Regions from separate parts of the Micromonospora sp. NPDC005174 genome, predicted to be linked through region 1. Evidence: riboswitches for the same ligand, from Rfam matches in the RefSeq annotation. Region 1 holds a riboswitch; the other holds the start of a gene.
The links. A riboswitch is a leader RNA that binds a small molecule or an ion and turns the genes downstream of it on or off. The one in region 1 is predicted to bind thiamine pyrophosphate.

Region 1 (3,384 bases):
CCGGCGTCGCGCAGGTCGGCGAAGAGGTCGACCAGCTCGCCCCACGTCCGCCGGTCCTGGCCGAAGGTGGGCTCGTCGCAGATCAGCAGGCGGGGCGCGGTGGCCAGGGCCGTCGCCACGCTGAGGCGTCGCGCCTCGCCGCCGGAGAGGGTGTACGGGTTGGCCGCCGCGAGCCTGGTCAGCCGCAGCCGCTCCAGCAGCCCGGCCGCCGTCTCCTTGACCGCCGCCTCGGGTTGGCCCGTCCGGCGTGGGCCGAGCGCCAGCTCGTCGAAGACGGTGCCGGTGACGAACTGGTGCTCCGGGTCCTGGAAGACCGACCCGATCCGTCGGGCCAGCGCGGGCGCGCGCCAGCGGTGCGGGGGAGTGCGGTGGTGGGCGCCGGCCAGCTCGGCCGAGGCGGTGACCCGGCCCGTGCCCGGTTTGAGCAGCCCGCCGAGCAGCAGCGCCAGGGTGGACTTGCCGGCGCCGTTCGGTCCGCGCACGGCGAGCGCCTCTCCGGCGCGTACCGTCAGATCGGTGGAGCCCAGCCGGGGCGGCAGGCCGAGCCGGTCGGCGGTGAGCAACACGTCGCCGGCCGCGGCGGTGGCCCGGCGCGGCGCGACGGGATGGCCGGGTACCCAGACCCCCTCGGCGGCGAGGGTGTCACCGTGCGCGGCGAAGACCACGTCGGGTGGCCCGTCCGCGCGGACCCCACCGCCGGGCTCCAGGACGACCACCCGGTCGACCAGGGGCAACGCCTCGGCGACCCGGTGTTCGACCAGGATCAGGGTGGTGTCGGCGTCCAGTGCGCCCGCCACGGCGCCCCGGACCAGGGCAGCCCCGTCCGGGTCGAGGTTGGCGGTGGGCTCGTCGAGCAGCAGCAGGCCGGGCCGCAGCGCCAGCGCGCCCGCCAGGGCGAGACGCTGCTGCTCGCCGCCGGAGAGGGCGGCGGTGCCGCGGTCCCGGGGGTACGGGAAGCCGACCCGCCGCAGCGCCTCGTCGACCCGTGGCCAGATCTCGTCGGTCGGTACGCCCCGGTTCTCCAACCCGAACGCCACGTCGTCGCCGCTGCGTGCCATCACCAGCTGGGTCTGCGGGTCCTGGAAGACGATGCCGACCCGTTCCCGGCCCTTGCGGGGGTCGAGCCCGTCGATCTCGACGGTGCCCTCCTGCTCACCGGAGTCCTCCGCCAGCAGCCCGGCCAGCGCGCTGAGCAGGGTGCTCTTGCCGGCCCCCGAGGGCCCGAGCAGCAGGACCCGCTCGCCGTCCTCCACCCGGAGGTCCACCCCGCGTACGGCCCAGGCCCGCCGCCCGGCGTGCCGCCACCCGAAACCCCGCAGCAGTACGCCCACGACCCCTCCCTCCATGTCCTCGCCGGTGATCAAGAGGTTCGCGTCAGAATTCCGCCTGCCGATGACGCGAACCTCTTGATCACGGGGTGCGCGCGCAGGTCTAGATCAGCGCGCGGGTTCGGCCGGAGGGGAGGCGGTCCAGGGCGCCGGTGTTGGCCAGGGCGCGGGTGAGCAGCCAGCCGCCGACACCCGCGATGATCGTGGCGCTGACGATGGTGAGCAGCGCGTACGGGATGCGGTAGTCGCCCAGCGCGTAGTCCGCGTTCCAGACGAAGAAGTCGAACAGGGCCGCGCTGAGGCCCGTCAGCGCGCCGGCCAGCACGGCTGTCGGCAGCCGGTACGACCGGTAGCGGAACGCGGCGAACGCCAGCTCGGCCCCGATGCCCTGCACGATGCCCTGCGGGATGACCGTGCCGGCCCACTGGCTGCCCAGCAGCGCGGAGACGACCGCGGCCACCGTCTCGCAGTAGAGCGCGGCGCCGGGCTTGCGGATGACCAGCCCGCCGACCACGGCCGGCAGCAGCCACACGCCGTAGATCAGCGTCTGCGCCGGTGGGAAGAAGGCGAACGCGCCCTCGGTGGCGCTCCAGACCAGGCCCCAGGCCCAGAAGATGACGCCGAAGGCGACCGCGATCACCGAGGCGACCACGATGTCGATCGTGCGCCAGCGGTTGGTGGTGTTGTCCATGCTGTGCTCCCAGTTCAGTGAAACGAACCAGGAGAAGACGCACGCCGCGCGTCCGGTGGCACCGGACTCACGGCGCGGCTGGAGGTCGACCGAACTCCCTGCGCTGGCATTACCCAGATCAGGTTCGAGGGTCTGCGGGCGTGCCCGCACTCTCAGCGCTGTGCGCTCCCCTGTCGGATGTGAAGTTGTCTCGCTGACGCTAGCACCGACCAGGGGTAACAGCCCAGCAGGGCGTCGTGACGTGCGCGCATCCGGGCCGGCACGACGACGGCTGGGTAGGCTGACGATCATGCAGGTCGACGCGCGGGGTCTGACGTTCGAGGTACGCACCGGCGGCCCGTCCGACGGTGCCCCCATCCTGCTCCTGCACGGGTTTCCGCAGCACAGCGGCGAGTGGGACGCGGTCGTGCCGCCACTGCACGCCGCCGGCCTGCGCACGTACGCGCTGGACCAGCGGGGTTACTCGCCGGGTGCCCGGCCCGCCGAGGTGGCGGGGTACCGCATCCCCGAACTGGTCGCCGACGCGGTCGCGGTGCTCGACGCGCTCGGTCTGGACGCCGTGCACCTGGTCGGCCACGACTGGGGCGCGATAGTGGCCTGGGCGGTGGCCGCCGCGCACCCTCAGCGTGTCCGTACGTTGACCGCGGTGTCGGTGCCCCATCCGGCGGCCATGGCGCACGCGCTCGCCACCGACGCTCAGCAGAAGGCCCGCTCGTCGTACATCGCGTTGTTCCGTAAACCCGGCAAGGCCGAGAAGGTGCTGTTGGCGTGGCACGCGACGGCGCTGCGCAAGCTGCTGGGCGGGGTCGGCGACGCCTCCCGCGTCGACCGCTACGCCGACCCGATGCGCGAGCCGGGCGCACTGACCGCCGCCCTGAACTGGTACCGGGCCATGTCCCGTGCCGACCTGGCCGCCGTCGGCCCGGTCGCCGTACCGACCACGTACGTGTGGAGCGACCGGGACGTCGCGATCGGCCGGGCCGCCGCCGAGGCGTGCGCCGCGAACGTGACCGGCGACTACCTCTTCGTACCCCTGGCCGGGGTGAGCCACTGGATCCCGGACGCCGCGCCCGCCGTGCTGGCCGAGGCGGTCCTGGCGCGGGTCGCCGGGACGGCCTGAGCCGTGCCGGGCGGGGGAGAGTCGTGACCGTTCCCGTCGGCGGGCCGGGCACTCGCCGGTCGATCGCCGCGGAGCTGCGCCTACTGGGCGTACGCCCCGGATCGACGGTGCTGGTGCACGCCGGGATGCGCCCGCTGGGCTACGTCTGTGGCGGGCCGCAGGCGCTGGTGCTCGCCCTGCGTGACGCCCTCGGTCCGGACGGCACGATCGTGGTGCCCACCCACACACCTGACAACAGCGACCCG
Region 2 (3,384 bases), on a different contig from region 1:
TCGCCAGGTCGATGGTGTCGCCGGTCACCGTGAACCGGGACAGCAGGTTGCGCGTGACGTTGTCGTTCGGGGCGTAGTACAGGTACACCCACTTGTTGGTGGCGAAGTCCGGGTCGAGCCGGATGCCGATCAGGCCGTCCTCGTTGCCGGTGAAGACGTCCAGGTCGACGGCGGTGACGGTGTTGCCGGTGTCCGGCTTGATGATCTGGACCCGACCGTCGCGCTCGATGTAGAAGACCCGCCCGTCGGGGGCGATGTCCAGCTCCATCGGGTTGCTGGTGTTGCTGTCCAGCGTGACCTTCTCGAAGCTGGAGGTCTTCGACGCGCCACAGTCGGCGTCGACCACGCCGGCCGCCGTCTGGATGCCACCGAGCAGGTGCTTGAGGAACTCGGGCTCGGCGTACGACTCACGGGTGTGCCCGCCGCCGGTGTACCAGGAGCGGCCACCGTCGAAGTCCTGACACCACGCCGTCGGGTGGTCGGCGCCCATCGCGCCGGCGCCCGGGGTGTAGCTCTTCTCGTCCAGGCTGGCCAGGACGTGCACGTCCGACCGGGGGTTGGTCTGGAAGTTGTACCACTCGTCGAACCGGGACCAGCGCTCCGGCAGTCCGGTGGTGGACGGGTGGGCCGGGTCCTCCACCTTGACGGTGGCCTGCTGGTTCTGCGGGTGGTTGGCGAAGTACGCGCCGACCAGGTCGCCGTACCAGGCCCAGCTGTACTCGGTGTCCGAGGCGGCGTGGACGCCGACGTAACCGCCGCCGGCCTTCACGTACCGCTCGAAGGCCGCCTGCTGGTCGGCGTTCAGGACGTCACCGGTGGTGGAGAGCCAGATCACAGCCTTGTACTTGGCGAGGTTGGCGTCGCTGAACGCGGCACCGTCCTCGGTGGTGTCCACCGTGAAGCCGTTGGTGGCACCGAGTTGCTGGATGGCGGCGATGCCGGTGGGGATGGCGTCGTGCCGGAAACCGGCGGTCTTCGAGAAGACCAGGACGGAGTAGGGGTCGGCCGCTGCGGCCTTCGCTGCCTTCGGTGGTGTCTTCTGCACCACCTTGGAGAAGGGAGTCGCGGCTTGCGCGTCTCGCGGTGGGACCTGCGCTGCGACCGGAGCCGCCTGCGCCGGAGACCCGATCAGGGCCGTCGACGCGAGCGCGAGGGACAACAGGGTAGCGGTGAGTGGTACGGGGGCACGACGAGAACGGGACACGCCGCCTCCAATGTCGCGGTGGACAGGACTCGCGGGGCCGGCTCGCCGAAGACCGTCCCAGATGGAGCCGGTGGAGACGCCGTGCCAGGGCGTCCACGCCGGCATTTTGTCGATTCGCTGAACAAATTAGTTCTGCTGCATCGATGTCCGGCAAGATGCCGGCGGGTAACGGTTCTGCAACGGCGGGCGACATTCCGAACAGGACCGGAGAAAGTACCCCGATCGATCTCTCGCGCCGGGGCGGCGGGCTCTCCCTTGGCAGCGGAGGCGATGTGTCGTACGGTGACACGCAAGTAACCCACGGGAGCCCGGTGTACCGGGCTGAGAGGGGGGCTGACAGCCCCCGACCGTCGAACCTGATCCGGGTAATGCCGGCGCAGGGAGGAGCGTTGCCGTGCCGTCCCTCGGCCGACTGCATCTGATCACCGACACCCGACCCGGGCGCGATCCACTCACCGTGGTCCGGGCCGCCCTCGCGGCGGCCCGCGCCGACCTCGTCGTGCAGGTCCGGGTGGAGGACTCCGCCACCGACCGCGAGGCGTACGACCTGGCCGCCCGGGTGCTGGCGCTGTGCGCGCCGTACGGCGCGACGTGCCTGGTCAACGACCGGCTGCACGTGGCGCTCGCGGTGGGCGCCGCCGGTGGCCACGTCGGCGCCGACGACCTACCGGTCGCCGCGGCCCGGCACGTGCTCGGCGCAACCGGCGTGCTGGGCGCCACCGCCCGCGAGCCGAGGACCGCGATCGAGGCCGTCGTCGCCGGGGCCAACTACCTGGGCGTCGGCCCGTGCCACGCCACGAGCACCAAGGTCGGTCTGCCCGACCCCATCGGGACCGTCGGGATACGCGACGTCGCCGACGCCGTCGACGTGCCGGTCATCGCGATCGGCGGGGTGACCGCCGACCGGGTGCCGGCGCTCCGGACCGCCGGGGCGTACGGGGTGGCGGTGGTCGGGGCGATCTGCTCGGCCGCCGACCCCGCGCGGGCGACCGCCGAACTGCTGCGGGCGCTGGCGTGACGCGTACCGAGGTGGCGGTGGTGGGCGGGGGCCCGATCGGGCTGGCCGTCGCGTGGCGCTGCGCCAGCCGGGGCCTGCGCGTCGAGGTACACGACGCGGCACCCGGATCGGGGGCGTCGGGCGTCGCCGCCGGGATGCTCTCTCCGGTCGCCGAGGCGTACTTCGGTGAGCGTGGGCTGACCGAGCTGCTGGTGGCCTCCGCCGCCCGTTGGCCCACGTTCGCCGCCGAGCTGACCGAGGACAGCGGCACCCTCATCGGCTACCGGACCGAGGGCACGCTGATGGTCGGGCTGACCGGTGACGACCTGGCCGAGGCCCGCCGGCTCTGGGCGTACCAACAGGGTCTTGGTCTGCCGGTGACGCCGCTGCGCCCCACCGAGCTGCGCGACCGCGAGCCGGCGCTCGCCCCGCGGGTGCGCGGCGGCGCGCTCGCGCCCACCGACCACCAGGTCGATCCCCGGCTGCTGGTACCGGCGCTGCGCACGGCCGCGCGGCGGGCCGGCGCGGCGTTCGTGCCGCGACCGGTCCGGCGGCTGTCCGACGTGGACGCGAGGGTCACCGTGGTCGCGGCCGGCTGCGGTGCCGCCGCCCTCACCGGACTGCCCGTGCGGCCGGTGAAGGGCCAGATCCTGCGGCTGCGTGCGCCCGGCGGCGTCGCGCCGGGCTTCCGGCACGTGATCCGGGGGTACGCCGACGGCGAGCACGTCTACCTGGTGCCCCGCACCGACGGCGAGGTGGTGCTCGGGGCGACGGTCGAGGAGCGGTCGGACACCACAGTCACCGCCGGCGCGGTGCAGCGACTGCTGCGCGCCGGTGTCGACCTGCTACCCGAGCTGGCCGAGTACGACCTGGTGGAGGCCGTCGCCGGTCTGCGGCCCGGCACCCCGGACAACGCGCCGATCCTGGGGCCGCTGCCCGGCCGGCCGGACGTGCTCGCCGCCACGGGACACCACCGGCACGGCATCGTGCTCACCCCGGTCACCGCCGAGGCGATCACCGACCTGGTGCTCACCGGAGTGCCCGACCCGCTGCTCACCGGGTTCGGTGCCGACCGGTTCGCCGGCCCGATGCGCGGTTTCGAGGAGGAGTGATGAAGTTGACGGTGAACGGGACCGGGCGCACTGTCCCCGGCGGCGCGTCGGTGGCCGATCTGGTCGGTGAC

Region 2: it holds a riboswitch for thiamine pyrophosphate, as region 1 does, so the genes downstream of both, thiE (thiamine phosphate synthase) here and ABZU91_RS23460 (ECF transporter S component) in region 1, are expected to answer to the same signal.

What each region holds. Positions count from the first base shown of each region.
Region 1 is NZ_JBEXIJ010000024.1:41,092-44,475, forward strand. It holds gene ABZU91_RS23455 (ABC transporter ATP-binding protein) at 1-1,346, opposite strand, end outside; gene ABZU91_RS23460 (ECF transporter S component) at 1,432-2,019, opposite strand; TPP riboswitch at 2,097-2,201, opposite strand; gene ABZU91_RS23465 (alpha/beta fold hydrolase) at 2,309-3,139, shown strand; gene ABZU91_RS23470 (AAC(3) family N-acetyltransferase) at 3,163-3,384, shown strand, end outside.
Region 2 is NZ_JBEXIJ010000017.1:46,741-50,124, reverse strand. It holds gene ABZU91_RS19575 (ThuA domain-containing protein) at 1-1,204, opposite strand, end outside; TPP riboswitch at 1,495-1,604, shown strand; gene thiE (thiamine phosphate synthase) at 1,599-2,222, shown strand; gene thiO (glycine oxidase ThiO) at 2,219-3,313, shown strand; gene thiS (sulfur carrier protein ThiS) at 3,313-3,384, shown strand, end outside.